DNA from 2 places in the Bordetella holmesii genome. Region 1 is predicted to be linked to the other one. Evidence: predicted binding sites of a transcription regulator. Region 1 holds the regulator's gene; the other holds the start of a gene.
What was found. The regulator FliA, encoded in region 1, starts transcription of late flagellar genes. The targets are predictions, from matches to a motif close to CTAAAGTTTNNNNNNNNNNNGCCGNTA.

Region 1 (15,471 bases):
CGAAGGCCGGATTGGCATACACAATGCGGCCCTGGATGTCCGTGCGCGAGATCAGATACTGGTCCTCGCGCAGACGGGTTTCGTCGTCGAAAATGGGTAGGTTGACACGCACTGCCTGATCTCCTGTCTTGCTGAATCCGCGCTGAAGTTCTTGAAGAAAGAAACGATCCGGTTTGGCCGGATCGTCGCGGGAAGTGAATTGGCCCGGGATTCCCCGGGCCATGCAAAAGGCCGCCGCGGCAGCCCTCATATTTCAGCGTTGGCCCACCATGGGTGACTGGTAGCCGCCGGCCAGTTTGGGCGTGGCCACATCGATGACCTCGCCGGTGTTGACCTTGAACACCGCCACGGCTTCGGACAACTGCTGGGACTGCTCCTGCAGCGCCGCGGCCGCCGCCGCCTCCTCGACCAACGCCGCATTCTACTGCGTCACCTCGTCCATCTGCGTCACCGCTCGATTGACCTGCTCGATCCCGCTGGACTGCTCCTGCGACGCCGCCGATATCTCGCCCATAATGTCCGTCACGCGCCGCACCGACGCCACAATCTCCTGCATCGTCGCCCCAGCACGCTCGACCTGCTGCGAACCCGCCGACACCTTGCCCACCGAATCCTCAATCAACCCCTTGATCTCCTTGGCCGCCTGAGCACTGCGCTGCGCCAGCGAACGAACCTCCCCAGCCACCACCGCAAACCCCTTGCCCTGCTCCCCCGCCCGCGCCGCTTCCACCGCCGCATTCAACGCCAATATGTTCGTCTGAAACGCAATGCCATCTATCACCGACACAATCTCCGATATCTTGCGCGAACTCGCCGATATCCCCTGCATCGTCTGAACCACCTCCGACACCGCCGACCCACCCCGCTGCGCCACATCCGACGCACTCGCCGCCAACTGATTCGCCTGCCGCGCATTGTCCGCGTTCTGACGCACCGTCGAGGCCAGCTCCTCCATCGACGCCGCCGTCTGCTCCAGCGACGCCGCCTGCTCCTCCGTGCGGCTCGACAGATCCGTGTTCCCCGCCGATATCTCCCGGGCACCCACATTGATCTCCTCAACACCACGACGCACCGACGACACCGTACGCGTCAAACTCTCCTGCATCCGCTTGAGCGAACCAAACAACTGACCTATCTCGTTGCCGCTGCGTACCTCAACACGCGCCGTCAAATCTCCTCCCGCTATACGGTCAAAATGACTACCCGCCGCCCTCAGCGGTTGCAAGACGCGCCGCCGCAGGAAAAGATAGGTCATGACAATCAGCAGCGCGGCCAAGGCGCCGCCTGCGGCAACGGCCATGAGCACCAAACGATAGCGTTGCCGGCCAGCGTCATAGGCGCTCAGGAATTCGCCGGCCCGCCAGAAATCAAAGCCCGCGATGGCTTGCACGAACGCGGCCTCCGACGCATCCAGCCGCGTGCCGAGCAATCCCTGATAGGTGGCCATGTCGCCCTTGCCGAGCGCGACGATCATGGGATCGAGCACCTGACTCACCAGTGCCAGGTAGGTCGCCTCGACGGCCTGCAGGCTGTCGCGCGCGCTGTCAGGCCGCGGCAGGCCACGAAAATGCTCGGCTTCGGCTTGCGCTCGATTCAGCGCCGCTTTGGCGCGATCGAGCAAGCCCGCCGCCTCGGGCGACAAACCCGGTTGCGGCAGGACCGGCTGCCCTATGCTGCGCACGATTTCACCGTAGTGGGCCACGCCTACCCGGCCGAGTCCGTCTACGGTGTCCTTGGCCGCGGTCGCCAGGCGGGACGCCGAGTCCACCAAAGGCTGAGTTTGACGTACGTCTTCGAGCGTCCCATTGCTCACGCGCAGCGACAGCACTCCCAGCACGGCGGGCGGTTGGTCCACCGCGGCCAGCGCCTTGATCACGCCCAGCACGGCGGCGACGATACCGAATGCCGGCAAACCGTCGGCGACCTGCTGCAGGGCATGGGTCGGCACCTCACGCTCATGACGGAAGGTCTCGATCTCCTCATCCATCAGCGTCTCGATCTCGAAGGAGCTCATGTTGCCGCTGATCATGATGCGCAGATAATCGGTGATGAACTCCATCAGCTTCGGATCCTTCATGATGCGCGGATACTCGTTGAAGACGGGGCTCGATGATGGGTCCTCGATATGCGACTCGATGGCCATCAAGCCTTCGCGCCGCGCTTTGTTCAGCAGCACGTACAGCAATGCCATCAGTTCCATGTACAGATCTTTGCTGTAGGGCGCGCTTTTGAAGGCCCACGGAATGGCTTGGCGCACCAATATGAGCGATTTGCGGCTGTTGCCGGCAAGAAAGGCACCGATTGCGGCGCCGGCGATCAGCGTCAATTCGAAAGGCTGATACAGCGCACCAAGGTGGCCGCCCAACCCGACGAAACTGCCGACCACTGCGATGATGACCACCGCATATCCGATAACTACCAACATATCAGGCCTCTGCCATCGAGTAGAAAAATCGCGTCCCGGCACCCCGCTTACTGCACGGCTACGCCTCGTCCCGGGACGCACTTGCATTGCTAAAACAGGCCCGGCGGACCAAACAGCGCCAATCATCGCGCGCTTGCCTGCCGGCAAAACGTGGGTTAGGGGCAGATTTCAGCGGCTGTTGACCTGTTTGACGCCCTTAAGCCCGCCTGCGGGCCGCCGTTAAGGACGCAGTCCTTAGGACCCGGCCGGTGCCCGCCCGCCCGCACGCGCCCGCGCTGCGGCGCGGGTTTTGCCGGCGTGCGGCGGCGGCCGGCAGATGGCGCAGACGAAGTCGCTTTGCGGATCATGGGCGTGGGCAATGAAATGCCCGCCGCACTGGCGGCAGGCAGACAGTTGCAACATTCCGCTGTCAAAAAACCGCACCAGCATCCACGCACGCGTGAAACTCAGGACCGGCTCGTCAGTAGGCGCGCCGGACGTATCTACGGCGGCGTGTTCGAGATAGAGACGATAGGCATCGATGATCGCCCGTATACCCTTGCTGCGGGTTCGCGTATGAAGAAACGAGAACACGTTGTAGAACAGGGACGAATGAATATTCGGCAGCCAGGTCATGAACCAGTCCACCGAAAACGGCAGCATGCCCTTTGGAGGAGAGCAGCCGCGTATCTCCCGGTACAGGCGTGCCAGCCGATCATGGCTCAGGCTGGTCTCAGCCTCCAGGACCTGCAGGCGCGCGCCGAGCGTGATCATCGCGCTGGCCAGCAGAATTTCATCGGCTTCCTGGGCGACGCTTTTTATCGCCATGAGGGCCCCGCCGCGCTACTCAAGGCCATGTCTTACGCAATCTCTTCGACGGGTTGCTTGGCCAGCAGGATGGTGGCGTGAGCCTGTTGCAGCGCGCCGCCCAGCACATCTTGGGTCAAGGCCGACAGCAGGCTGTAATCATCAAATCGGAAACGGCACAGCACCGAGCTGGAGCTGGCCAGCTTGACCAACTGCGCGGGCGACAACCGCATCAGGATGTCAGCCACTTCGTTACTGAAACCCAGGCGGAACATGGAGGCTGCATAGTCCTCGCGCAACATACGCTGCGCCAGCAACAAATACGACAGATTGACTTCACGGATATCCGCAAGCAAGGAACTGTCAGCAGTATTCACTTTTTAACTCCTGTGACTAAAACGCTGGCATTCGTCGGGGCTCGCCAACAGGTCGCGCGCCCCCGAAATCCGTGCACAGACCTGTTATTTTCGTCTTAATGCGAAATGTATTAGTTAATTGCAATTTACATGAAACCTACCATGATTGCTGTCATTTTCTCTGATTTTTATAACTAAACGTTGATTTTTTCAATATTTCAAAAAAACTACACGACAGTTGTTGCATCTATTTCACATGTTACATCGCAAATTCGTAAATAAACGCTCAAAACGTTGCGTGATTACCCGAATGAAACGGGCGGAATTCCCCACAATAACGGTGTGGAAATAGTCGGCTGCGCATGCCGCCTGCTGGCCGCCTGGCCGTTGCGGCGCAGCAACAATATCGAGCCGCACGCAGCAAGAACCCGTCGCCCGGACCTGAATGCCCAACGCAGAAGAAAGCCTGCTCCGATACTCGCCGCTCGTGCGCAAGCTGGCATTGCAACTGCTTGCCCGCCTGCCAGCCAGCGTCCAGCTCGATGACTTGATGCAGGCCGGCACCATCGGCCTGCTCGATGCCGTACGCCGCTACCAGGAAACGCCCGACGCCCAGTTCGAGACGTACGCCACGGCGTGCATCCGTGGAGCCATGCTGGATGAGCTTCGCAGCCAGGACTGGTTGCCACGCAGCGTGCGCAGCAAAAGCCGGCGCATCGAAAGCGCTATTCAGCGGCAGGAGCAGCGCCTCATGCGCCCTCCCACCGAAACCGAGATCGCCGAAGAATTGGGCGTGCCGCTGGACGAATACCAATCCATGCTCTCGGACGCGCAGGGCATTCAGATCCTGCACTACGAAAACATCGATGCCGATGGAGAAAGCGGCGCAGGCCACTGGCAGCCGGCCTGCGTGCAGAGCAGCGGCAACCCGCTCAATGCCCTGCTGGCCTCCGATCTGCGCGCCAGCCTCATCCAGGCCATCGAGCGCCTGCCCGAGCGCGAACAACTCCTGCTGTCTCTCTATTACGAGCAAGGGCTCAATCTCAAGGAAATCGGCGCAGTACTCAATGTGACCGAAGCCCGCGTATGCCAGTTGCGCTCGCAGGCCACTGCGCGCCTGCGCGCGACGCTGCAGGAGCTGGCCTGGGCCAAACTGCCCGAGCCGCAGCTGCTGTCGCACGTCATCTAGCGTCGTCGGGCGGCCCCGACACCGTCGGTGGCGCGCGGCCGCGACAGCGACGGTAAAAAAAGTTGTAACGCGCCCGCAAATTCCTAAAGATCACAAACTCGCGGACGTTATCCAGGCAGCGGGAGATGCGGGGCAAGCACCACGAACGCATCCCCCTGATGATGGGCGGCCCCGCTGCCCAGTTTGAAGAAGCCTTTCTCTCTTGGGAGCTATCCATGGCTGCTGTTATCTACACCAATTACCTGTCGCTGGTTGCCACCAACAACCTGAACAAGTCGCAATCGGCCCTGGGCACCGCCATCGAGCGCCTGTCCTCCGGCCTGCGCATCAACAGCGCTAAGGACGATGCCGCCGGCCAGGCCATCGTCAACCGCTTCACCGCCAACGTCCAAGGCCTGACCCAGGCCGCCCGCAACGCCAACGACGGCATCTCGGTCGCGCAGACGACCGAAGGTGCGCTGAACGAAATCAACAACAACCTGCAGCGCATCCGCGAACTGACGGTTCAGGCCACCACGGGCACCAACTCCCCATCCGACCTGAAGTCGATTCAGGACGAAATCGGCCAACGCCTCGAAGAAATCGACCGCGTCTCGGGCCAGACCCAGTTCAACGGCGTCAAGGTTCTGGCTGCCGACAAGAAGATGAGCATCCAGGTTGGCTCCAACGACGGTGAAACCATCACCATCGACCTGGAAGAAATCACCTCCTCGACCCTGGGGCTGGGTACGTTCAACGTCGACGGCAAGGCTTCTGTTGCCAATAAGGCAGCCACCGAAACCGATCTGATCTCTCGCGGCACCAACATCGGCACCACGGACGGCGTCACGAAGTACGCAGTCTCGACCGACAACACCAAGGCCACGCTGTCCGACGTATACAGCAAGATGACGACGGGTTCGACCGCCACCGTCGACGGCACAACCTATGCTTACAACGCCACCTCGGGCAACTTCACCTACGGCAAGACGATCGCCACGGGCGATACTGCTGCTGCGGATTTCGCTGCCGAGATCACACCGGCCACCGGCTCGCAGAAGGCGACCGTCACGATCGGCGGCTCGTCGCAGGAGGTGCTGATCAAGTCGGACGGCAAGATCCAGGCCGCCGATGACGGTGCAACGCTCTACCTCGACGGTACCGACAACCTGACTAAGACCCGTGCTGATCCTAACGATAAAGCAGCAACGACTGAGAGCTTGGCAGCATCTCTCTACAGCGGGAAAAACGGCGGCGGCACGGTCAAGTTCGAAAATGGCGCCACCTACACCGCAACTGGCGACGAAAGTCCTATCACGGCCACGAGCCTAAGCTACAGCAAGGCCAACATGACGCCGCGCTGGCTGCCGCAGGCGGTAAAGTTGCCGTCGGTACCGACACCTACACAATCGGCACGGGCTCCAGCCCGACCGTCAAGGTCGGCACCACTGCCGACGTTTATATTGACCCTGCCGATGGTTCGCTGACGACCACCCCTAAGACGACGAAGGATTACTACGTCCAAAAAGATGGCAGCGTCACGACCGCTCAAGGCACCGCCATCTATCTTGACGAAACCGACAGTTCGCTGACCTCGGAAGCCACCCACGCCGGCACCGCCACTGCCAATCCGCTCGACACGCTGGACAAGGCGCTGTCCAAGGTCGACTCGCTGCGCAGCAAGCTAGGCGCGATTCAGAACCGTTTTGAATCGACCATCACCAACCTGAACAACACGGTCAACAATCTGTCGGCCGCACGTTCGCGCATCGAAGATGCGGACTACGCCACGGAAGTGTCCAACATGACCAAGGCGCAGATCCTGCAACAGGCAGGCACCTCGGTTCTGGCTCAGGCCAACCAAGTGCCGCAAACGGTGCTGTCGCTGCTGCGTTAATCGCAAAAGCAGGCCTGGCCGAGCACGCGCCAGGTCACGCATTCAAGACAAAGGCCGGGGATTTCCCGGCCTTTGTCTTTTTGACCTGCCCCCAGATTTAGTACGGCACCGACATAGAGCCCAGGGGTAAAAGACCTTCTTTCTGATGAGCCTGCACGAATTGCGCCGGCGTTAAATATCCGAGCGCGCTGTGAGGCCGATCGGTGTTGTACTCGACTCGCCAGTTTTCGATCAAGCTTTTAGCCTGTCGCAGGGACAAGAACCAGTGCTCGTTAAGGCATTCGTCGCGGAACTTGCCGTTGAAACTTTCGATATAAGCGTTCTCCACCGGCTTACCCGGCCGAATAAACGACAGCTTTACGCCTGCTTGGTAGGCCCCCAGGCGTCCAAGGCTCTTCCGGCGAACTCTGGCCCGTTGTCCACGGTAATAGATCGCGGCAGGCCACGCATCTCCGCCAGCCGTTGCAGCACCATGGCAACACGCAGTCCCGGCAACGACGTATCGACCTCGATGGCCAGGCATTCGCGAGTGTAGTCATCGACGATAGTCAAACAGCGGAATCGGCGGCCATAGGCTAGGCCGTCGGCCACAAAGTCCATTGACCAACTCTGATTCGGCGCGATTGCCGCTGGGCGAACCACGCGCTCGGTCGCCGCGATTCGCTTACGCTTTCGTTTTCGCACGCTTAACCCTGCCAGACTGTACAGCCGCCAGATTCGCTTGTGATTTGCTTGCCAGCCTTCGCGACGTAAGAGCACATGGATCCTCCGATAGCCGTAGCGTCGTTTCTCCACTGCCATCTCTTTCATGCGCTCGGTCAGCGCAGCATCGCCTGAGCGTGTGCTCTCGTAGGCAAACAGCGACCGCGAAATTCCTACCAGCCCACAGGCCCGGGTAACACCCATGCTGCGCTCGGTCATTAATGTCCTGACCGCCTCGCGTTTGGCCTGCGGGCTGACTACTTTCGGCTTAGCAGATCCTGAAGCGCCGCCTTGTCCAGCATCGACTCGGCCAACAGCTTCTTGAGCTTGTTGTTCTCCTGCTCCAGCTCCTTGAGCCTCTGAGCGTCCGACACCGTCATGCCACCGAACTTCGCCTTCCAGTTGTAGTACGTTGCCTCGGAGATTCCGTGCTTGCGGCACAACTCTGCGGGCTTGGCACCTGCATCGGCTTCCTTGAGCACGCCGATGATTTGCTCTTCCGTAAATCGTTTCTTCATTGCCATTCCTTTGGGAACGGACTCTACATCGATTTCGTACTAATCACGGGGAGCAGGTCAGTTAAACCATCGGAACGAGGCATCACCTGCTGTTGCACCAGTCCCAGTACGCCCAGACGAGCGCGTTCAGCCACCGGATCGAAGGCTGGCGCCGGCCCCGGCTGGGCTGCCGAGCTGCCTGCTGCCAGCGCCAGTGCTACAAAACGGAGCGAGTGCATCAGTAACTCACGGTCATGGTGGCGTAGTAGGCGCGGCCGGGCTCGTTATACGTCGCTGCGCCTGCGGTCGAGGCGTTGCCCTCGCGGTACTGTTTCTTGTCGAACACATTACTCACCCCGACGCGGAAACGCAGATTTCTGTTGACCTCGTAGCCCACGCTCAACCCTGCCAGCGCATAAGGGCTGACTGTCTGCAGTGCGTCGCCTGACAGATCCACGCCCGTACGCTCGTTGACCGAAGGGCCTGTCTGCTTGCCGTAGTAGGTCAGGTTGGCCTGAAATGACAGTTTTTCCGTGTAGAACCAGTCCAGCGTGCTATTGATTGTGTACTTCGGGATCACACTGAGCGGCTGGCCGGTGCTCTTGTTCTTCGACTCGATCATATAGGTGAAGTTGGTATTCCAATCCACGTTATGAGCGATGGGAATGAACAGGTTGCCCTCCAGCCCCTGGACGAGCGCCTTTCCGCTGTTGGTCCACTGCAAGACCCGCGCGCCGTTGTTCAGGCGATAAAGGATGTCCGTGCCGGCGACGATCTTATTCTGATAATCGTTGCGGAAGTACGCCATGCTGGTGCGCCACGTGCCCGGGTCATACTCGAAACCGATTTCTTTGTTGACGCTGATTTCGGGCGAGAGGTCCGCATTACCTACCAGGTAGCAGCCGTTGCTGTTGGTTTCCGAAGACAGGCAGCCTTGGCCGCGGCTATACAACAGATAGTTTGGGTTGGACTGATACAGATTGGGCGCTTTGTAAGCGCGGGCAATCCCGCCCTTTATCTTGAACGTGTCGGTGGCTGCCCAGGACGCGTTCAGGCTCGGACTCCAGTTGCTGCCAAACTCGGAATTGTGGTCCAGGCGCACGCCCGGGGTCAGGATGATGCTGCGGGTCGCCTCGATATTGTCTTCGACAAAAAACGCGTAGCTGTTCTGCTTGGCCTTGGTGTCGCGATTGCCCGCCTCGGTGCCGGCGATGGTGCCGCCAGTGTAGGTTTGGCGCAGGCCGCTGGGGTCGTCCAGGGTGTCACGCACGTATTCGACACCCAGAGTGGCTACCTGGCTCACGCCCAGGTGGAAAGGCAGGTTGACCTCGCCATCGGCTCGCCACGTCTTGAGCCGTGAGGTCGAAAAGCCGTTGCCGGTCGGTGCGCCTTCCGGGCCGCCTGCCAGGCCTTCCTCGCGCCGCGAATTGCGCGTGTAGTCGTAGCCCACGCTGGCACGTGTCGTGCCCCAATCATAAGTGCCGCGATGCGTGAGGGAGAGATTGTCACGATACATGATGTTGGTCTCATGATCGTACATGGCGTCGGACACGACGGTGTTCGCGTTATTCATGGTGTCGCCGGCATACAGGTTGCCCTGGCGGCTGAAACCCATGTCCAGATCGAACGTATTGCTCTGGTCCATTTTCCAGGAGAACATCGTGTTCAGATCCTGGTTCGTGACGCCCTCGCGGCCAGCGGTCGATGTCACGCCGGCCGTGCCTGCCGAGGCATAGCCAGCGTTGATGTCGCGCGCATCCGGGTTGGTTTTGTTGTAGTTGCCGTAAAAGCGCATCGACAGCGTGTCGCTGATGGGAGCCGACAGGCGGAAGTTCACCCGGTTCGTGTTCCCCTCTTTGCTGTCTTCCGGCTGGTTGACGTAATAAGTCGCCGAGGCCTCGGTCTTGTCCGTGGGACGCTTGGTGATCACGTTCACCACCCCGCCCATGGCTCCCGAACCATAGCGCGCGGCGGCCGGCCCGCGAATGACTTCGATGCGTTCCACGTCCTCGGCCGGCACCCAGTTCGAGTCCCCGCGCGTGTCGCGATCGCCGTTCCAGCCATAGCGCACGGAATTACGTGAGCTGACCGGCTTGCCGTCGATCATGATCAGCGTGTTCTCAGGGCCCATGCCACGGATATCGATCTGGCGGCTATTGCCCCGCGCGCCACTGGCGCTGTTGCCGGTCAGGTTAACGCGGGGTTCGCGGCGGATGATGTCCGCCAGGTCATTGACCGGCGGGCGGCGCTGGATCTCCTCGGCGGTAATGATCGATACGCCCAGCGATTCCTTGACCTCATCCTCTGCCGTTCCCAGCACCTGAACGGCCTGCATCTCCTGGACGTGGGGCGGGACCTGCGTCCCGGTCTGGGCGAGCGCCGGTCCAGTCATGGCCAGAAGGACAGCGGTACGGGCGTAATGCCGCGAGAAACGCGCGAACGACATTCGAGAAGCTCCTGAATAACGCATGCCCCGCATGAAATATATGGGGACATTACTTTCTAAGTGGGAATGATTTGTAATACCATTTATGGTTCGTGATTATGTCAGCTTGAAATTCTTGAAATATTTGCCGTGGCACCACAAACCTTTGCTTCCCAACCAAATTCCGGAACTTCTGCGGCAGACCTCTATTTGAGCGTCCTCGCCCCGGGCAGCGTTCGTTTCGAGGGGGGTGCGAAACGCATGCGTTCGGCGCCGGCATGACGGTCAGGCGGATGGACTGGCGCGACCTGCAGGGCGGTGTGCTGCGCAGCCAGGAGGGTCCTGGCTTTTATCTGCTGATGGTCGCCGGTGGCGGAGCCGACCTGTACGCGGGTGACACGGTATTGGCGCAACGCACATCCATGATGGGACACGCCGTCACCTGGAGCGCCGATGTGAGTTATGAATTGGTGCGCTACTCGCGGCGAGGTGATGTCGAGCGCGCCGTTCAGGTGCACTTGACGCCAGAATGGCTGGCCAGCCGCCTGGCGCCAGAGAACCCATTGCGCAAGGCGTTGCCCTTGCAGCCCTATCGCTGGCCGCTATCGCGAGGCGGACTGGCCCGTTTGCAGCAACTGTTGCATCCCCCGCGCAAGCATCCCGACCTCCTGCCTCTTTATATGGAAGCCAGGGTCCTCGAACTGCTGCGCGAAACGGGCGGTTTGCTCTGCAATGCTTCCGACGAGGGCAGCACACTGAGCCGGCGCAAGCTCCTGCGCATGGTGCAGGTCAAAGAACTGCTTGAAAGCGGTTGCGCGGACGAGTGGTCGTTGGCACAGATCGCCGCGCGCCACCACCTGAGCGTCAATACGCTGCAGCGGCATTTTCGGGCGGCATGGAAGTGCGCGGTGGATGAGTTCAGACGCGATGCCCGGCTGCGCCGGGCACGCGCGGCACTCGAGCGTGAGGGCGTGAGAGTGGCGCGGGCGGCGGAGATCGCCGGCTATCGCAGCCCGGCGAATTTCGCCACGGCCTTTCGCCGGGCATATGGTATGGCGCCGCGCCAGGCGCTCGGCACGCGAACGGTGTAATCCGCCTGGCCTGTCGCGGCTCAGGGGCCTACCCATAGTGAGCTGTCACGACAGGCGGTTGCGTCGCTGCCGCTTGACCTCGTACATCCGGGCATCGGCCAGACGCACGGGGATATCCGCATCGATATGGGTATGCTGGCCCGGCACGAAGGCGATTACCCCCACGCTGGCCCCGGCGTAGCTGAGCCTGATGTCGTTGAGCACATACTCTCCCTTGGATTCGGCCTGCATACGCTGCTCCAACGTTTGAGCCAGGTTCCGAGCATGCGCGTCATCCGCGGGGCCTGCTGCCACCAGCATGAATTCATCGCCGCCCAAACGGCCCAATACATCACTCGGACGCAACGCGCCGCTGACTCTCCGGCCCACCGCGCACAACAAAGCGTCGCCCGCATGATGGCCGTGCTTGTCGTTGATCTGTTTAAAGCCGTCCAGATCCATCAGGCCGACGATGACGCTTTCGCTTTGCTCCGACGCGCGGGCCAGCATGATCTCCAACGTCTCGTACAGCGAGCGCCTATTGGGCAGTCCGGTCAGGGCGTCATTCAGGGCAATGACTCGCAGGGACTCGTTGGCCGATTGCAGTTGCCGCAGCAGACGCTCACGTTCGATAAAGCCCGAGATCAGCGTAGAAAACAGTGTGATGACGGTCTGCGCATCGATGGGTATCGGCTTGACCTCGGCGCTGGCCGCGCAAATCGTACCCAGCAGACGCCCCTCCTCGGAGCGCACGGGCGCACTTAAATAGGTTTGAATGCCCAGTGCGCTGGCCGCGTCGGAGTCAGCCCAACGCTGGGCGACGTCGTTGGTGAACTGGCAGCCCTCATCCAAGGCGCGCTTGCACAACGTGTCTGACCAACTGACTTCCAGACCCTCGGGGATCTTCATCAATCCGGCATTGCGGGCAAAACGCACTTGTTGCACATCTTGCTGCAGGTCGATGGCCGTCAGATAGGTAGACTCCATTCCTGTGACCGCACCCAAGATGTCCAGCAAAGGGCGGGTGAGCTGCTCCAGAGTTTTGGCCGCGGGCAGCGATGCGGCGAGCTGAGAAACAAGGTTTTCCACGATGATAAAGGCGTGCCAAAGGGTTGCAGCCATCCTAGCGCGCCGCTGGAATGGTGCGCAAGCCACGTCATGAAGCGGGCAAACGATAGTCGCCGCGGGCAATCGCTTCAAGGATTTCCGCGCGCCGGATTGCTGCTTTTTTCAGATTGGCCGCCGTTGGCTTCAAGCGCAACCGTTGCACGCAATGGCGGCCTTCGAACACAAAGCCGATTTCGATAGATGACTCTGACGCCGGACGCACGCCTTCGAATGGTGCAGTCATGTTGCTCGGTTTTCCACTATCACCTGATCCAGGCGCAGGGCGCGGCGCTGGGCATCGAGCGTCACGCGTGCGCCCAGCGGCAACATCAGATTCGGATTCCAGTGCCCACTGGGCCAGCCCGCGAGCACCGGCACGCCGCGGCCTTGCAGCGTTTCGCGCAGAATCGGCCAGTACAGGCTCTGGCCCGCTGGATCGCTACCTGGCGAGCCCCTCGTGAAGTTACCTACCAGCACACCCGCCACGCTATCGAGCTTGCCCGCCGCCGCCAATTGCGAGAGCATCCGGTCCACGCGGGGCGGCAACTCATTGACATCTTCGATGAACAGAATGGCGCCACGCGTGTCGATCTCGTTGTCGGTGCCCATCAACGCACTGATGAGCGCAAGATTGCCGCCAACCAGCCTGCCACTGGCTTGGCCCGGAGCCAACGCCACCACCTGGCTGCCTGGCGGCGCCTCGATCCAGCTGCCCGCACCCACCTGGCCACTGAGCATGGCCCACGCAAGGCTTTCGGTGGGTTCGGCGCGGCCCACGATAAAATCCTGTCCCAACATGGGGCCATGAAACGTCACAAAGCCCACGCGCTGCTGTAGCGCCAGATGCAAGGCGGTTATGTCGCTGTAGCCGATAAACGGCTTGGGATTGGCGCCGATCAAGGCGTAGTCGATCTGATCGAGCAGGCGCCACGATCCGAACCCGCCCTGCAGGCACCACACGGCACCCACTTCGGCAGACGAAAATGCTGCGTGCAGTTGGTCCAGCCTCAAACTGTCCGATCCAGCCAGATAGTCATAAGGTGCATCCATGCGCGCGCCCAGCATCAGCCGGGGCTGATAGCCGCGCGCCTGAAGCCACGCAGCGGCGGCGTCGGCGGCACCGTCAACGGCCGAAGCCGGCGCGATCACCGCTACGACCGCGCCTGGCTTGAGGGCCGGCACCGGTCGCGCGGCCGCCTGCGTTGATCCGGCCGCGGCTCCCCCTCTTACGGCCCGCGCCGCGCGAGGCGGACGTGCCGCACAGCCTGCCAGCGCTAGGGCTGCGCAAGCGCCTGCCACGCCGAGAAAACGCCGCCGCTCCCAGACATCCGTCATGACTACTCCTGCATTGCAAATGACGCGATTATGGCCAATCGCCGACGCATTACCAACTGAGGCGCCCTGCCCGGCTTCACTTTCCGTTCTGTCCTTCGTACAATCCTGCCCCATGCCTGTCCTTACCCCCGCCTCCCGCTTCGTCTGCACGCCCGCCCTGATGCGCGGCGCCTTGCTGCGCGGGCGCCAGGCAGGTATCGCCCCCACACTCGCCGCAGATGATTTAGCCCGGCGACCTCAGTAATCCCCCATAGCGCAATTCTTCAGGTCGACGGGCATAACCCGCGCCTAACCGCGCGCCTTTGAGCGGCGCGCATCGTCCTTTTGTAACAGGGCGGCAGGAATACGCATGGACATCACCAAAGCCTTCATCAAGGCCAAACAACCTTGCGCGGACGGATTTCGCTGGTACATCCGCAATGCGGCAAGCGACAGCAGCTATCAGCAGTTGCTCGATGCCTTGGTCGCTGCCGGGCGAGTCGAAGACGCCTGCTGGTTGCTTGATCAGTTCGGCCCCACCGATGCTGTTCTCACGTTGGATCATTTAGCCGCCGACGCTCTGGTCTTTGCCGGCACGCTGCGGGTGCGCGGCGCAGTGGAAACCGGCGGGCTGTTGCGCGCGGGTCGGGACATTCTTGCCGGCGCAGGGATCACTTGCGCGGGAGCGCTGGTCGCGGGCGGGGACATCAAGAGCGCTGCGGCCGTGCGCTCGGAAGGCCCGTTGCAGGCCGGCGGACTCGTACAGGCCGAATGGAGCGTCGAATCGGGTGCGGCGCTTGCCTGCGAGTCGCTGCGCGCCGGCTGGGAATTGGTCTGCCGTGGAGCCGCACGTATCGACGGCGACTGCGTAGTCGGTGATTCGCTCACCGCCCAGGAGGATTTGCATTGTGCCAAAGGCTTGCGCGCCGGCGGCGCCATTGAGGCGGCGCGCCGCTTGCAGGCAGGACACGGCATCGAGTCAGGCGCCGATGTGCGCGCCGGCGGCCACCTCGGCGCGGGCTGGGGCATCAAGGCTCGTGGCGATATCGTGGCTCAGGGCAGTATCCGGGCAGGGGAAAGCCTGGCTGCCGAGGGACGCATCGAGGCAGGAGACGGGTATGGCGTATACGCCGGGCTGGAGGTCAGCGAGCACGCATGGGAGTCCAGCGCGCGTGTGCACGCGGACGTTCTCCCCCGCGAGCTGCGCAGTGGTTGGTGGGCCGGGCCCCTGCCCGGCCATGCCTGTCGGGCGTAAAGATCGGCTCGCCATCTCCCTGTTCCTGCCGCGCGGGCCGGTCTGGCGAACCTGCCGTGGCCGATTCGCCGCTCAGGACGTTTCCGGCGCGCGGCCAGTGCTGCGGGCGGCCTGTGTGGCTGCCGGCTTGTACCGGGGGCTTGCCGCGCGCGAGGCCGGCTCAGGTATTACAATCATTAGCTGTGGCGGCCCCACAGTTCTCCAACACATAAGGAGGCGCGTGCCGTCACGGAAGGGACGACGCTGCCTGTTCAGACGGGATGCGCCCGCTTTTACGCTCCGCGAGAGCGGCCAAGCGAGCGCCTCTCGGCCCGCGATGGTTGGCGGCGGCGCGTCGCCCTGCATCACACTCCCGACAAACTCTACAGCGTATTGCGCAAGGTATGTCCGGATGCGCGCCGCGCACACGGGCAGTCAAAGGACTATGTCTAACACTCCGAAGATCATCTACACCTTCACCGACGAAGCT
Region 2 (15,471 bases), 380 kb from region 1:
GAATGGCAGACATGTCGTTATCCCAGCAAAAGTAGAAAACGCCCCCCAAAGAGGCGTTTCGGTGAAGGCCCAAGCCATGCTGCCGAAAGACAGTACGCGGTCGCTGCCCTGGCGGGGTCGCCCCGGGGCAGTTTGGCATATGGTCTTCCAGAGTATTGGCGGCTGGCCGCATACGGCCTGGCCGCGACACGCCCCGGACGGAAAGCGTGGCTTAAACCCAAAACAAAACCCCGGCTCGGGTCGGAACCGGGGCAGTCAATGTGTCATTGTGGTCAAACTCCAGGGGAAAAGCAAGCCCCCAGGCACAGGCAAATATTTATCGGGTATTTGGCACCAGTTGAGCACCATTTTCCGCAAAAAAAAAGGTTCATCGAGGAATACCGGGGAATGCAGACCGGATCTTGAGGAAGAAGTACTCCTGATCGCGGTAGCCGTAGGCGCGGCGCTTGATGACTTTGATGGTGTTGTTGATGCCCTCGACGATGCTGGTGTTGAGCCGGTGGCGACAGCGAGACAGAATCCCGTGCAGATAGGCTTTTAGCTTGAGCGCGAAGTGAGCCAAGGCGGCGATGCCGCTGCCCTGAGCCTGTTGCAGCCAGTGATCCCATGCCTGGCGGGCGTAGCCGGGGTGTTGGTAGAACCACAGCTGTTTGAGCTCATCGCGCATCAGATAAGCGGTGAGCAAGGGCTGGTTGGCCTGGAGCAACTCGTCCAACTTTACCGATTGGCACGGATCGAGGTTTTTGCGATTGCGCAGCAGTAGCCAGCGACTGGACTTGATCACCCGGCGGGCCGGCTTGTCGTGCCGCAACTGGTTCGCTTGGTCTACACGCACCCGGTCTATCACTTCACGGCCGTACTTGGCCACGACGTGGAACAGGTCGTAGACGATCTCGGCGTTGGGGCAGTTGGCCTGGATCTCCAGCTCATAGGCCGTCGTCATGTCGATCGCTACGGCCCGGATCTGCTGGGCAACCCCAGTTGGCAGTTGTTCGAAGAAGGCTCTGGCCGTCTCGCGCGAGCGGCCATCACCGATCCATAGCACCTGACGGCGGATCGGATCGACAACGACCGTGGCATAACGATGGCCCTTGTGTAGAGCGAACTCGTCCATCGCTAGGTAGTGGATCTGGCTCCAGTCCGGCTCTTGGATCGCCCGTCGCAGCAGGGCCTTGTCCAGCGCCTTGACCGTGTGCCAACCCAGTTGGAAGAAGCGCGCCACGGCCAGAATGTTGCTGGACTCAAGCAACTGGCTGACCGCCTCGGCCAGCCGGTCGGTCACTCGCTGGTAACGGCCCAGCCAGCTCAGCCTCTCCAGATGCGGTCCACCGCACTGCTCGCACCAGACCCGCCGACGCGGCACTACCAGCGTCACTCGCAGCGCCATTAGCGGCAGATCCCGCACCCGGCGCGTGGTCGTCTCATGCACCTGCCGACATCGGTTGCCGCAGTGCTCGCAGTGCATCGTTCGCGCTGAAGGCTTCAGGTAAATCGTGACCGTCCGGCTCTCACCTTCAGGCCACACGACCCGCTCCACCCGATAACCTTCCCACCCACCCAACCTCTCGATCGTCTTGCGGTCCAGCATGATTCCGGCCTTGATCCTTGAAAAATCAAGGATCAAGCGTAACGGCAATCAAGCACGGCTCCACGCTATTCCGCGATGAACCAAAAAAAAGCGATGTTATCGACATCGGCGCGCTGCTCGGAAAATGGCGTCAGCGCGGCGGAGGTTGGCGTGCCATGCCGGGCCAGGCGTTGGCACAACTCGACCACCCAGCGCCGCACCCACTCGCGATCATCCTCGGCCAACAACGCCAGGCGTGCGGCGATGTCGCTGACCTGGTCACTGTGCCTGGCCGGTCCGCCGGCCAAAACCGCATCCAAAGGCACGCCTAAAACGTCGGTCAGATCCAGCAAGCGGTTCAGGGGCGGCAACGTGGCGCCGCGCTCGAAGCGGGAGATGGTCTCCTGCTCCACGCCCAGGCGTTCTGCAACTTGCTCCTGAGTCAGACCGCGAATCCGCCGATGATCGGCGAGCGCGCGTCCCAATCGTTTGCCAAACTCTTCATGGCTGTTCATGGCGACAGTACACCTCGTTGGGTGATCCCCCGATAGGGGCGGCGCGGAAGCGCCAGTTGCCTCAAGGCTGAGGCCTTTCGTTCAAGCAACCAAAAGCCAAGTGCAACTGCGGTCTCGCGTGGCCGCATTCGCACGCCCGGCAGCGCGGATCACTCCCGCCGCGCCGCTCGCTATCGCCTGCCGCCTGGGCGCCGTCATCGTCAGCGGCGCCGCGCCCGGCCCAAAATGGCATAGAGAATGATGGCACCGAAAGTCGCGGTCCCGATGCCGCCAAGGGTGAAGTTACCCAACTTGACGGTGAAGTCGCCCGCGCCCAGCACCAAGGTGACCGCCGCCACGATCAGGTTGCGGTTGTCGCTGAAATCGACCTGGTTGACGACCCATATCCGTGCCCCGGCAATGGCGATCAGGCCAAACACCACCACCGACATGCCCCCAAGGACTGGGCCCGGAATGGTTTGAATCAAGGCGCCGAACTTGGGCGAAAAGCCCAGCACGATGGCAATGACCGCGGCCAGCACGAAAACCAGCGTGGAATAGATCCGCGTGACGGCCATGACGCCGATATTCTCGGCATATGTGGTCACGCCCGTGCCGCCCACCGCAGCAGAGACCATGGTGGCCACGCCATCACCCACAAAGGCACGGCCCAGGTAGCGGTCCATGTCGCGGCCAGTCATGGCACTGACGGCCTTGAGGTGGCCGAGGTTTTCCGCCACCAGAATAATGGCCACCGGCACGATCAGGCCCATGGCCTCAGCCGTGAAGACCGGTGCGGCGAAATGCGGCAGACCGAGCCAGGCCGCCGCTGCCACGCCCGAGAAGTCGATGGCTTTGCCCAGGCCCATGCCATTGGCCAGCACGGCATAAATGACGCAGGACAGAATAAGGCCAACGAGAATCAGAAGGCGCTGCACCATGCCCCGCGTGAACACGGCTATGCCGCCCACGCAGACGATGGTGACGATGGCCATGGCGGTGTCAAAACCCGAACTGCCCATCGCACCTTTGGCGGCGATGGGCGCCAGGTTCAGGCCGATGACGGCGACCACAGCCCCGGTGACCACCGGCGGCATCAACGCCTCGACCCAGTTTGCGCCGGCACCACCCCGCGCATTGGCCACCCAGACAACCAGGCCGATCAGCGTATACGCCAACCCGCAGGCAATAATGGCCCCCAGGGCCACACCAATATTCGGATTGGGGCCCGAACCGGCATAGCCTGTCACCGCGATCACGCCACCGATGAAGGCAAAACTGGACCCCAGATAACTCGGCACGCGGCCGCCGACGAACAGAAAGAATATCAGCGTCCCGATACCCGACATCAGAATGGCGACGTTGGGGTCAAAGCCCATAAGCAACGGCGCAAGCACGGTCGAACCGAACATGGCCACCACGTGCTGGGCGCCCATGGCGATGTTCTTGGGCCAGGACAGCCTTTCATCGGGCGCAATCAGCACGCCGGGCACGGTGTCATCGGCCAGCCGCCAGCGCGGGAAATAGGAGTCGGACATGAAAAATTGGAGGCTTATGTAGGGATTCGGGGCGAAGTGTAAGGGCTGCCCAAGGCATGGGCAACAAGGTTTAAGTTTCCGTGCCCCCCTGCCGTACTAGGAGTAACCCTCACACCCTGCCCGAGGACCCGAAGTATGGCCATTTCCTCCGTCGGCTCCAGCGCCTATACCGGCCTGTCCCGCAGTACCAATTCGAGCTCCGGCACCAGCGACAGTTCGCTGCAAAAGACCTTGCGAGAACTACAGCAGCAACTGCGGCAGTTGCAGCAGCAGATGGACCGGGTGCGCAATAGCAATGCGACGGCCGAGCAGAAGGCTCAGCAATTGCAGGCACTCAACACCCAGGCAGCCACCTTGCAGACCCAGATTCAGAAAGTCCTGCAACAGCAGTTGCAGCAATTGCAGACCTGAGGGCCGCGCTGATCGGGCACATCAAAATTTCTGATTGGACGCGCCCGCAAGCCAGGGCTATGGTCTGTTACGCATAAAAACACCGAGGAGACAAACCATGAACGCCGTGCGCACTGCACTGGCGGCCGCCCTGCTGGCCGCCACCACCCCCGCCCTTGCCGGCACCGTCACCGTGATCACGTCCTTTCCTAAGGATCTCACCCAGGTTTACAAGGCGGCCTTTGAGAAGGCCAACCCCGGGATCACGGTCGAGATTCTTAACAAGGACACCGTCTCGGGTATTGCCTTCGTGCGCGAAACGCCGGCCGGCCAACGCCCGGAAGTATTCTGGGCCAGCGCGCCTGACGCCTTTGAAGTGCTCGGCCGCGACAAGCTGCTAGCCAAGGCCCCGGATGTGCTGAACAAAGCCGTGCCGGACAAGATCGGCAACTATCCGATCAATGACCCCTCCGGCCTTTACATGGGCCAGGCCCTGACCGGCTACGGCATCATGTACAACACGCGCTATATCAAAGCCAACAAGCTGCCAGCACCGGTAGAGTGGAAGGATCTGCTTGCTGCGCAATGGTTTGGCCATGTGGGCATCACCGCCCCCTCGCGTTCCGGCACCATGCATCTGACCGTCGAGACGATTCTGCAAGGGGAAGGCTGGGACAAGGGCTGGCAGACCATTCTGCGCATGTCCGGCAACAGCAGCGCCGTCACCGAACGATCATTCGGAGTTCCCGACGGGGTGAATAACGGCCAATTCGGCGCGGGTCCGGTCATCGATTTCTTTGGTCTGTCGAGCAAGTACTCCAAGTTCCCGGTGGAGTTCGTCTACCCGAGCGAGACTTCCATCGTGCCGGCCAATATCGCGCTGATCGATGGGGCCAAGAATGCCGAGGAAGGCAAGAAGTTCATCGCTTTCACGCTTAGCCAGGCCGGGCAGGAACTGCTGCTCGAACCCAAGATTTCGCGCCTGCCGGTGCTGCCTTATGCGGACATGAAGGGCAAGATTCCGCCGGGCTATCCAGACCCGGCCGAGATCGCACGCCGCAGCAAAGTGCACTTTGACGCCGACCTGTCCCAGACACGCTACTACGTGGTGCAAAGCCTGTATGACCAGACGATCACGTTCCGCCTGAAGGAACTCCAGGCTGCCACCAAAGCCATCTACGAGGCAGAGGCCAAGCTCGGCGAGCGCGCGGGTCAAGGCAAGGCTGCCGAGCTGCTTGCCCAGGCACGCAAGCTGACCTGGTCGCAGGTCGTCGATGGCAAAACGGTCGCCGACCCTGAGTTTCTGAAACTGTTCGCGGGCAACAAGAAAGACGCCGCGGTCAATCAGAAGCTCACGCAACTCGAAGGCGAATGGAACAGCAAGGCCCGCGCCAACTATGAACAAGCGGTAAAGGTGGCTCGCGAAGCCGCCGCCCTGTAACCCCCCGGCAGGGGCATGCGCTGGCTCGTGCGAGCCAGCGCCCTCTTCTCTTTGCGCAGGAACCCTCATGATGCTCACGGGTCGATCCCGCCTGCCCGCCGGGCCGCTGCTGGCCGCCTTGCTGGTGCTGACCTTCTTGGTGCTTTTCCTGGTCTTTCCAGTCGGCACGGTCTTCTATACCGCCTTCGTCAACGCGGACGGCAGTTTTACGCTTGGCCATTTCGGCGCTTTTTTTGGCCAGCCATTGATGCAGGAAGCGTTCTTCAACAGCCTCTACGTCGCGGGCTGGTCCGCTTTGCTGGCATCGGTGATCGCCATACCACTGGCGTATTTCACCGTGCGGTTTGACTTCCGCGGTGCGCTGCTCATCCAGACGCTCGGAGTGCTGCCGCTGATCATGCCGCCGTTTGTGGGCGCGGTCGCCATGCAATTGCTCTTTGGGCGTTCAGGTTCGGTGAATCTGTTGCTGGACGACTGGTTCGGCATCACCCTTCCATTCATGGAGGGGCTCAATGGCGTCATTTTCGTCGAATCTATCCATTACTTCCCCTTCATCCTGATGAACCTGGTGGTGGCGTTGCGCAACATCGACGGGTCGATGGAGGAAGCAGCCTTCAATCTGGGGTCTCGCGGTTTCAGATTGTTCCGCCGCGTGATTTTACCGCTGGCGCTGCCTGGTTACGTGGCCGGCACCTCGCTGGTGTTTGTCAAGGTTTTCGACGACCTCGGTACTCCGCTGGTGCTGGGCATCACCAATATGCTGGCTCCGCAGGCCTATCTGCGCATCACACAGGTCGGCCTGGAGGATCCGCTGGGCTATGTGATCAGCGTGATCATGATCGGCTTTTCCATTCTGGCCCTGTGGCTTTCGGCCCGCATGCTCAGCGGCAAGGACTACTCCACCCTGCAAAAGGGCGGCAGCGCGATCCAGAAGCGCAAGCTGCGCCCTGCCGAGTCGATCCTGGCCTATGGCTGGATCATTCTGGTGCTCGCCCTGGTGCTCTCACCCCACTTGGGTGTGCTGCTGCTGTCGCTGGCCAGCGTCTGGAGCTACGCGCCCCTGCCCGACGGCTACACCCTGTCGCACTATGCCGCGGTGTTCTCCGAGTCGCAGGGCATGATCGCCAATACGCTTTTGTATTGCGGTCTGGTTGCAGGTGTCGACGTCCTGCTGGGCACGGCCATCGCCTATCTGATACTGCGCACCCGTCTGCCGGCGCGGCAATGGCTGGACTTTCTGGCCTCGGCAGCCCTGGCCATTCCGGGCATTGTGCTGGCCATCGGCTACCTGCGCACCTTCCGCGGCGTGGAAATCGGCGGGGTTCTGCTCACGTCCTCATGGGTGCTCATCATGATCGCCTATTCGGTACGGCGGCTGCCCTACGCTCTGCGCGCCTGCGTGGCGTCATTGCAGCAGATCAATATCTCACTGGAAGAAGCGGCGGAGTCCCTGGGCGCGAGCCGGCTGCGCACACTGCGTCGCGTGGTCGTGCCCCTGATGGCAGGTGGCATGCTGGCGGGATTTGTCACCAGCTTCGTGACCGCTGCCGTGGAGCTGTCGGCCACGATCATGCTGGTCACGCGCGACAGTCAGGCTCCCATGAGCTACGGGATTTACCTGTATATGCAAAGCGCAGCCGGGCGGGGTCCAGGCGCCGCGCTCGGCGTGCTGGCCGTCGTGGCAGTAGGCATAGGCACTTATGTTTCTCATCTGCTGGTCGAGCGGGCATCATCCCGCCAACGCCCGGCGCAGGACTGAACCATGAAGAAAATCAGCGTTGAGTGCCGCAACATCCGGCTCTCCTATGGCAAGAACGAGGTCCTCAAGGACATCAACATCAACATCAACATCGAGCCAGGGTAATTCTTCGCCCTGCTGGGGCCCTCGGGCTCCGGCAAGTCCACGCTGCTGCGGCTGATCGCCGGTTTCAACCAGCACAGCCATGGCCAGTTGCTCATCGACGGCAAGGACATCAGCGGCACGCCGCCCTGGAAGCGCAACATCGGGATGGTGTTCCAGAACTACGCGCTCTGGCCACATATGACGGTATGGGACAACGTAGCGTTCGGTCTGGTCGAACGCAAGTTGCCGCGGGCGCAGATCCAGGAGCGTGTGCAGGATGCCCTCGAACTGGTCGGGCTGGCGCAATTTGCCAAGCGCCGTCCCAATCAACTCTCGGGAGGCCAGCAGCAACGCGTGGCACTGGCCCGCACAATCGTGATCGAGCCGCAGGTGTTGCTGCTAGACGAGCCGCTGTCCAACCTGGACAAGAAACTGCGCGTGCAGATGCGTCAGGACCTGTTGGCGCTGCAGCGCCGACTGGGCATCACCACGATTTTCGTCTCCCACGGCCGGAGGAAGCCATGACCACGGCCGACCGCATGGCCGTGCTTGACCGCGGCGTGGTTCAGCAGATCGGCACGCCCACCACCCTGTTCGACTACCCGGTAAACCGGTTCGTCGCCGACTTTGTGGGCACCATGAATGTGCTGGAGGGCCAGGTTCGCGAACGCCGCAGCGACAGCGTATTGCTGGCCGTCGAGGGGGTGGGTGAGCTTCATTTGCCCGTAACGGGCGATATTCCGGATTCGGCGCGCCTGGCCGCGAGCTTCAGGCCCCATACGGTCCAGATCGAAATGGCCGATGGCACCGGCGATGCACGCTATGTCTGGCTGCCTGCAGTAGTCGAGGCCAGTGAATTCCTGGGAGAATTCACCCGTTATCAACTTTCAGTGGGCGAACAGCGCCTGACTGCGGATCAAACCCATATGGCCGGCCTTTCTCCCTTCCCTATCGGCGCGCCCGTATCGGTCGGCCTCGAACCCACGCAGATTCGACTGCTGGCCACCTGATCCGGGCGGTCGTGGAAATCTATCAGCTCCGCGCGTTCGTCACGGTGGCCCGCCTGGGCCACCTGACTCGTGCCGCCGACGCCCTGTCTCTGACCCAACCCGCTGTCAGTGCCCAGATCAAGGCCCTGGAACAAAGCCTGGGCGTGGCGCTGTTCGAGCGCAGCGCCGGACGCATGGTGCTGGCTCGTTCGGGCGAAGTGCTGCTGCCCACGGCCGAAGCGCTACTGGTGCTCGGGGCCCAGCTCAAATCCGAAGCTCAGCAGTTGCAGGGTGCTCTGCAAGGCGCACTGGACCTGGGATTGCCCAGCGAGCGGCCGGAATTCCTGCGCTTGGGCGATCTGGCCTCGACCTTGATGCAAAGCCTGCCCATGGTCGAACTCAAGACGCACATCCTGACGGCCGACGCGCTGCTGGAGCAGGTCCAGGGCGGACGGCTGGCCGCGGCACTGCTCATCGTCGCCCATCCGCCGCGTGCCGTGCAATGGCGACCACTGCGCAGTGTGCGCTACCGCCTGGCCGTGCCCAAAACCATGCGCGATGCGCTGACCCGCGCCGGGTGGCGCGACATCGCCCAATTGCCCTGGCTGGATGGACCTGCCGGCAGTCACACTCATTTGCTATTGCGTGACATGTTCGAGCGCCACGGTCTGGCGCCGCGCGTGGTCATGCAAAACGATGACCAGGCCAATCTGGACGCGATGGTGCGCGCTGGCGCGGGCTGCGCACTGCTGCGCGAAGAAACCGCGCTGGCAGGCGCGGCGGCCGGCGACTTCATTGTGTGGGGGCAAGCGCGCGCCGATGCCATGCTGGGCTTTATTCAATCCCCGGAGCATGCTGGCGAAGCCTTGCTGGTCGCGCTAAGCTCGCTAGTGCAGAAAATCTGGAAACCTGGCGCTACCGCCACCGCAACTCATGACTGAAATCTGGTTTATCCGACATAGCGAAACCGACTGGAATCGCCAACGCCGCCTGCAAGGGTGGCAAGACACACCGCTAAATGATGCTGGACAGGCGCAGGCACGTGCCCTGGCCGAGCGGCTGGGCAGCGAGCCGCTGCCTTTCGATGCCCTCTACAGCAGTGACTTGCAGCGCACCCTGGCCACCGCCACGCCGGTCAGCCAGGCGCTGGGGCTGCGCGTGCGCCCCGAGCCCGGTATCCGCGAGCGCGGCTTCGGCGTACTCGAAGGGCTGGATCTGGACCGTATAGACGAACTGGCACCCGCCGCAGCCGCGGCCTGGAAAAGCCGCGACCCCGAACGCGTCGTCGACGGCGGAGAGACGCTGGGGCAGTTCAATGCCCGCATCGTGGCGGCCGTGGAAGACTTGGCGCAACGCCACGACGGCCAACGGCTGCTGGCCTTCACCCATGGTGCCGTACTGGACATCATATGGCGCCAGGCCAGCGGGGTGTCCCTGAACGCTCCTCGCCAGGCCACCCTGTTCAATGTGAGCATCAATCGGGTCAGCGTGCAGGGCCGGCAGTGGCGCATCCTGGACTGGGGTGACGTCAAACACATTGCCGATGAGGTCGGCAATGATGTGCAGCCCTGAACGCGTCAACGCCGCGCGCGCGGCTTGCGCGGGGCGTTGCGTGCCAACACGTCATAGAGGACATTGGGAATGAGCCGCATCAGGCGGCTGACCACCCCCATCTGCCAAGGGATGACCCGATAGGACGCGCCTGCCTCTATCGTGCGTATTGCACGGCGGGCAAACTTTTCCGCAGACATGAGAAAAGGCATGCGGTAGGGGTTGTGCTGCGTCATTGGCGTGTCGACATAACCCGGTGCGATCGTCACCACGCCGATGCCATCGGCGGCCAGCTCCAGGCGCAGGCTCTCGCAATACGTGATGACGGCCGACTTGGAGGCGCTGTAAGCCCCTGCCCCCGGTAACCCCCGAATACCGGCCACGCTGGCTATGCCTACCAGGCGCCCTCCGCCCTGCGCCTTCATCGCGTCGATGAAGGGCTCGAACGTGGCCACGGTGGCCATGACATTGGTCTGGAAAATCGCCTCGAAGACCTCGAAATCCTCCGTGGCTTCGGTCAGGGTCCCGGCGCTGATGCCCGCGCTGGCGATCACCACATCCACGCCTGCGCCGCATCGGGCAAGAAAGTCACGCGCGGCCGCATGCAAGGCGCTTCGATCGCGCACATCGAGCGCATAGACATAGTGTTCGCCGGGCAGCCGGGCAGCCAGGCTGTCCAGCGCCGCTTTGCGCCGCCCCACCAACCCGAGCCGCGCCCCTCGCCGTGCATATTCTTCGGCCAGCGCCAGGCCCAGCCCCGAGCTTGCGCCGGTTATAAATACATGCATCCCAGACTCCGCACATGACAACGCCCGCGGCAAAGCGGGCGTTGGAAACTGTCGCCGGTTCGGCCTATCAAAGAAATATCAACGCGAAGATACCCAGAACCAGCATCCATTTCAAGATGTAGTAAACCGTTTTGTTTTTTTTCTTGATGCTTTTCCCAAAACGGCGCACCGCATAAACCGCACCGAAAATGCGGTTGATCCCGCCGGTGCGATCCCCTTCCTGGTTGGGAGACGTAGCCGCGCGCAGCAGGATGGTACCGAAGAAATTGTTGACGGCCTGAGCCCAGCGATACTTCATGGGACGCTCGATATCGCAGAACAGAATGATGCGATTCTGATCGGTTTTGTTTTCGGCGTAATGAATGAATGTTTCGTCGAATACGACCGCCTCACCATCGCGCCAGTAATAATCCTGGCCATCGACATTGATATAACAGTCGGGACTGTTGGGCGTGATCAGCCCCATATGAAAGCGCAATGAGCCTGCATACGGGTCACGGTGACGCGGCAGGCGGCTACCCGGGGGCAGTGCCGTAAACATCGCGGCCTTCATGCCAGGAATAGTGCTGACCAGCTCCGTCGTCAGCGGGCACAATGCCCGGGCCGACGGATGGTCGGTGTCATACCACTTGAGATAAAAGCGCTTCCAGCCGCTTTTGAAGAACGAGTTAAAGCCAGCGTCGTTGTACTTGTCGGAGGCCTTGATGTGACCGTCCCCGAACAACTGTTCCGCTTCGGCCCGAATGTCTTCCCAGCGGTCTATCAGCACCTTGATCTGAGGAAAATACTTCAGATCGAGATAGGGCTGATTAGGCACGCCAGAAAAGGCGTACATGAACACATTGATGGGTGCGGTAAACGTCGAGTGATCAAGCGCCTGACGTGAAAACCGGTGCCTGACGCGGCCGCGGTAATGCACCACGACGGCTGTAACGACGAATAAGGCGAGGATGAACCACTTCATGCCTGATTCTCCCTGGGCCCGGAATCATGGTCCGGGCCCGTCTGGATACTACCCCACGAGGGGCTTACTGGTGCAGCGACGCGTGCAGATCCTGCAACGGATAGACCTGGAAGCCCAGGCCTTCGCGCAGAAATTGCATGCCTTCGACTGCCGCCCGAGCCCCTGCGATGGTGGTATAGAAGGTGATGCGATTGGCCAGCGCCTGCGTGCGAATGGTGCGCGAATCAGCGATGGCGTTGCGGCGCTCTTCCACCGTATTGATCACCAACGAGACCTCACCGTTTTTGACCATGTCCACGATGTGCGGACGGCCCTCGGTGACTTTGTTGACGACCTGAACAGGGATGCCCGCCGCTTCGATCTCGGCGGCCGTGCCACGCGTGGCAACCAGCTTGATGCCCAAGTTGTGCAGCCCACGAGCGACTTCGACGGCGCGCGGCTTGTCCTGGTTCTTCACGCTGATGAACACCGTACCCGATTCAGGCAAGCGAACCCCAGCGGCAAGTTGCGACTTCACGAAGGCCTCACCAAAGCTGCGGCCCACCCCCATGACTTCGCCCGTCGACTTCATCTCGGGCCCGAGAATCGTATCGACACCCGGGAACTTCACGAAGGGGAAGACGGCCTCCTTGACGCAGAAGTAGGCCGGCACGACCTCTTCGGTCACGCCTTGCTGCGCCAGCGTGCGACCCGCCATGGCGCGCGCGGCGATCTTGGCCAACTGCAGGCCGGTCGCCTTGGAGACATAGGGCACCGTGCGCGAAGCACGCGGATTGACTTCCAGCACATAGACGTCGCCGTCCTGCACTGCGAACTGGACGTTCATCAAGCCGCTGACATTCAAGGCACGGGCCATCGTGGTGGTCTGGCGCTTGATTTCGGCCACGATATCGGCCGACAAGGAGTAAGGCGGCAGACTGCAAGCGGAGTCCCCCGAATGCACGCCGGCCTGCTCGATGTGTTCCATCACGCCGCCGATAAATACCGTCTCGCCGTCGGCCAGGCAATCGACGTCAACCTCGGTCGCGTTGTTCAGGAAGTGGTCCAGCAGCACGGGCGAGTCATTGCTCACCTTGACGGCCGCGCGCATGTAGCGCTCGAGATCCTGTTGCTCATGGACGATTTCCATGGCGCGCCCGCCCAACACGTAACTGGGGCGAACGACCAGCGGATAGCCGATTTCGGCGGCATGAGCCAGCGCTTCGGCTTCGGTGCGCGCCGTGCGGTTTGGCGGCTGGCGCAGACCCAGTTTGTTGAGCAGCTTCTGGAAGCGCTCGCGGTCTTCGGCCACGTCGATGGATTCGGGGCTGGTACCGATGATGGGCACGCCGTTGGCTTCCAGCGCGCGCGCCAGCTTCAACGGAGTCTGCCCGCCGTATTGCACGATCATGCCAACGGGGTTTTCCTTGTGCACGATCTCCAGCACGTCTTCCAGGGTGAGGGGCTCGAAGTACAGACGATCGGAGGTGTCGTAATCGGTCGAGACAGTTTCCGGATTGCAGTTGACCATGATGGTCTCGAACCCGTCCTCACGCAGCGCCAGCGACGCATGCACGCAGCAGTAATCGAACTCGATTCCCTGGCCGATGCGGTTCGGGCCACCGCCCAGCACGATGATCTTCTTGCGGTCGGTGGGTTGCGCCTCGCACTCTTCTTCGTACGTGGAGTACATGTAAGCGGTGCGGGTGGCGAATTCGGCCGCGCAGGTGTCCACACGCTTGTAGACCGGACGCACGTTGAGCTGATGGCGCAGTTTGCGCACCTCGGACTCGGAGGAGTCCAGCAGGAAGGCCAAGCGCCGGTCGGAGAAACCGCGGCGCTTGAGTTCGAACAGCGTGGCGTAGTCAAGGTCGGAAAGCGTCTTTTGCTCGAGCGCCAGCTCGATATCGACGATCTCCTTGATCTGGGCCAGGAACCACGGATCGATGTGGGTGATGTTGTGCACCTCATCGAGCGTGAAACCCTGGGCGAAGGCGTCGCCCACATACCAGATGCGCTCCGGGCCTGGCTCGCCAAGCTCGACCTGCAGCTTCTCGCGGTCGGTGGTCTTCTGGTTCAGGCCGTCCACCCCGACTTCCAGGCCGCGCAAGGCCTTCTGGAAGGACTCCTGGAAGGTTCGACCCATGGCCATGACTTCGCCGACGGACTTCATCTGCGTGGTCAGGCGGGCATCAGCCTGCGGGAACTTCTCGAAGGCAAAACGCGGCACCTTGGTGACGACGTAATCGATCGACGGTTCGAACGAGGCCGGGGTGGCGCCGCCGGTGATCTCGTTTTGCAGTTCATCGAGCGTATAGCCAATGGCCAGACGCGCGGCCACCTTGGCAATGGGGAACCCCGTTGCCTTGGACGCCAGCGCCGAGGAACGCGAGACGCGCGGGTTCATTTCGATGACGATCATGCGGCCGTTTTTCGGGTTGACGGCGAACTGCACGTTCGAGCCCCCCGTATCCACGCCGATTTCGCGCAGCACCGCAATGGATGCGTCGCGCATGATCTGGTATTCCTTGTCGGTCAGCGTCTGCGCCGGCGCGACCGTGATCGAGTCACCGGTGTGCACGCCCATGGGATCGAGGTTTTCGATCGAGCAGACGATGATGCAGTTGTCCGCCTTGTCGCGGACCACTTCCATTTCGAATTCTTTCCAGCCCAGCAGCGACTCTTCGATGAGCAGCTCATTGGTGGGCGAAGCCTCCAGACCGCGGCGGCAAATGGTTTCGAACTCTTCGGCGTTGTAGGCGATGCCGCCGCCGGTGCCGCCCAGCGTGAAGCTGGGGCGGATGACGACCGGAAAGCCCGCTGTGCCGATTTCTGCGGCGATGCGGCGCTGGACCTCCCAGGCCTCATCCAAGGTGTGAGCCACGCCCGACTTGGCCGAAGCCAGGTCGATATCCGTCATGGCCTGCTTGAACTTCTGGCGGTCTTCGGCCTTTTCGATGGCATGCTCGTTGGCGCCGATCAGCTCGACGCCATACTTGGTCAGCACGCCGTTATGCGCCAGATCCAGCGCACAATTCAGCGCAGTCTGGCCACCCATGGTGGGCAACAACGCATCGGGACGCTCGCGCTCGATGATCTTCTCGACCGCTTGCCAGGTAATGGGCTCGATGTAGGTCACATCGGCCGTTTCCGGGTCGGTCATGATGGTCGCGGGGTTGCTGTTGACCAGGATGGTGCGATAACCCTCGGCCTTGAGCGCCTTGCAGGCCTGCGCGCCCGAATAATCGAACTCGCAAGCCTGGCCGATGATGATCGGGCCGGCGCCAATGATGAGAATACTTTTTAGGTCTGTACGCTTAGGCATGGTGGAATCTTTATTTCTGGCCGGCCATCAGGCTGATGAACTTGTCGAACAGCACGATGATGTCGTGCGGGCCTGGACTGGCTTCGGGGTGGCCCTGGAAGCAGAACGCCGGACGATCGGTCAGCTCGAAGCCCTGCAAGGTGCCGTCGAACAGCGAGATGTGGGTGGCGCGCGCATTGGCTGGCAGGCTGGCCGCGTCAACCGCGAAACCGTGGTTCTGGCTGGTGATGAACACCCGTTTGGATTGCAGGTCCTGCACTGGATGGTTGGCGCCATGGTGCCCCGTCTTCATTTTGACGGTCTTGCCACCAACGGCCAGGCCCATGATCTGGTGGCCCAGACAGATGCCGAACACCGGCAGCTTGCGCTCCAGGAAGACGCGCGTGGCGGCGATGGCGTAATCGCAGGGCTCGGGATCGCCCGGGCCGTTGGCCAGGAACACACCGTCCGGGTTGAGCTTGAGGACTTCCTCGGCAGGCGTTTGCGCCGGCACCAGCGTGATGCGGCAGCCCCGATCTGCGATCAGACGCAGAATGTTGTACTTGACGCCGAAGTCATAGGCCACGACGTGGAAGCGGTCTTGCGCGGGCTGGGTGTAGCCC

Region 2: the regulator FliA is predicted to act here: its motif matches at 3,670-3,696, upstream of LK440_RS08920 (FlxA-like family protein).

What each region holds. Positions count from the first base shown of each region.
Region 1 covers NZ_CP085973.1:1,479,500-1,494,970, reverse strand. The annotation lists partial or broken gene LK440_RS07070 (methyl-accepting chemotaxis protein) at 1-112, opposite strand, end outside; partial or broken gene LK440_RS07055 (methyl-accepting chemotaxis protein) at 254-1,897, opposite strand; partial or broken gene LK440_RS17945 (motility-associated protein) at 2,207-2,425, opposite strand; gene flhC (flagellar transcriptional regulator FlhC) at 2,660-3,232, opposite strand; gene flhD (flagellar transcriptional regulator FlhD) at 3,265-3,588, opposite strand; gene LK440_RS07040 (RNA polymerase sigma factor FliA) at 4,013-4,756, shown strand; gene LK440_RS07035 (flagellin N-terminal helical domain-containing protein) at 4,882-6,222, shown strand; gene LK440_RS17940 (flagellin) at 6,144-6,632, shown strand; partial or broken gene LK440_RS07025 (IS3 family transposase) at 6,730-7,852, opposite strand; gene LK440_RS07020 (hypothetical protein) at 7,876-8,070, opposite strand; gene LK440_RS07015 (TonB-dependent siderophore receptor) at 8,070-10,277, opposite strand; gene LK440_RS07010 (helix-turn-helix transcriptional regulator) at 10,550-11,347, shown strand; gene LK440_RS07005 (sensor domain-containing diguanylate cyclase) at 11,393-12,448, opposite strand; gene LK440_RS07000 (Arm DNA-binding domain-containing protein) at 12,483-12,677, opposite strand; gene LK440_RS06995 (S66 peptidase family protein) at 12,674-13,615, opposite strand; gene LK440_RS06990 (hypothetical protein) at 14,118-15,002, shown strand; gene LK440_RS06985 (NADP-dependent isocitrate dehydrogenase) at 15,427-15,471, shown strand, end outside.
Region 2 covers NZ_CP085973.1:1,861,480-1,876,950, forward strand. The annotation lists gene greA (transcription elongation factor GreA) at 1-13, opposite strand, end outside; gene LK440_RS08905 (ISL3 family transposase) at 368-1,588, opposite strand; gene LK440_RS08910 (helix-turn-helix domain-containing protein) at 1,654-2,082, opposite strand; gene LK440_RS08915 (solute carrier family 23 protein) at 2,283-3,599, opposite strand; gene LK440_RS08920 (FlxA-like family protein) at 3,735-4,010, shown strand; gene LK440_RS08925 (ABC transporter substrate-binding protein) at 4,108-5,430, shown strand; gene LK440_RS08930 (ABC transporter permease) at 5,498-7,189, shown strand; partial or broken gene LK440_RS08935 (ABC transporter ATP-binding protein) at 7,193-8,283, shown strand; gene LK440_RS08940 (LysR family transcriptional regulator) at 8,295-9,203, shown strand; gene LK440_RS08945 (histidine phosphatase family protein) at 9,196-9,834, shown strand; gene LK440_RS08950 (SDR family oxidoreductase) at 9,840-10,601, opposite strand; gene lpxO (lipid A hydroxylase LpxO) at 10,669-11,565, opposite strand; gene carB (carbamoyl-phosphate synthase large subunit) at 11,630-14,869, opposite strand; gene carA (glutamine-hydrolyzing carbamoyl-phosphate synthase small subunit) at 14,880-15,471, opposite strand, start outside.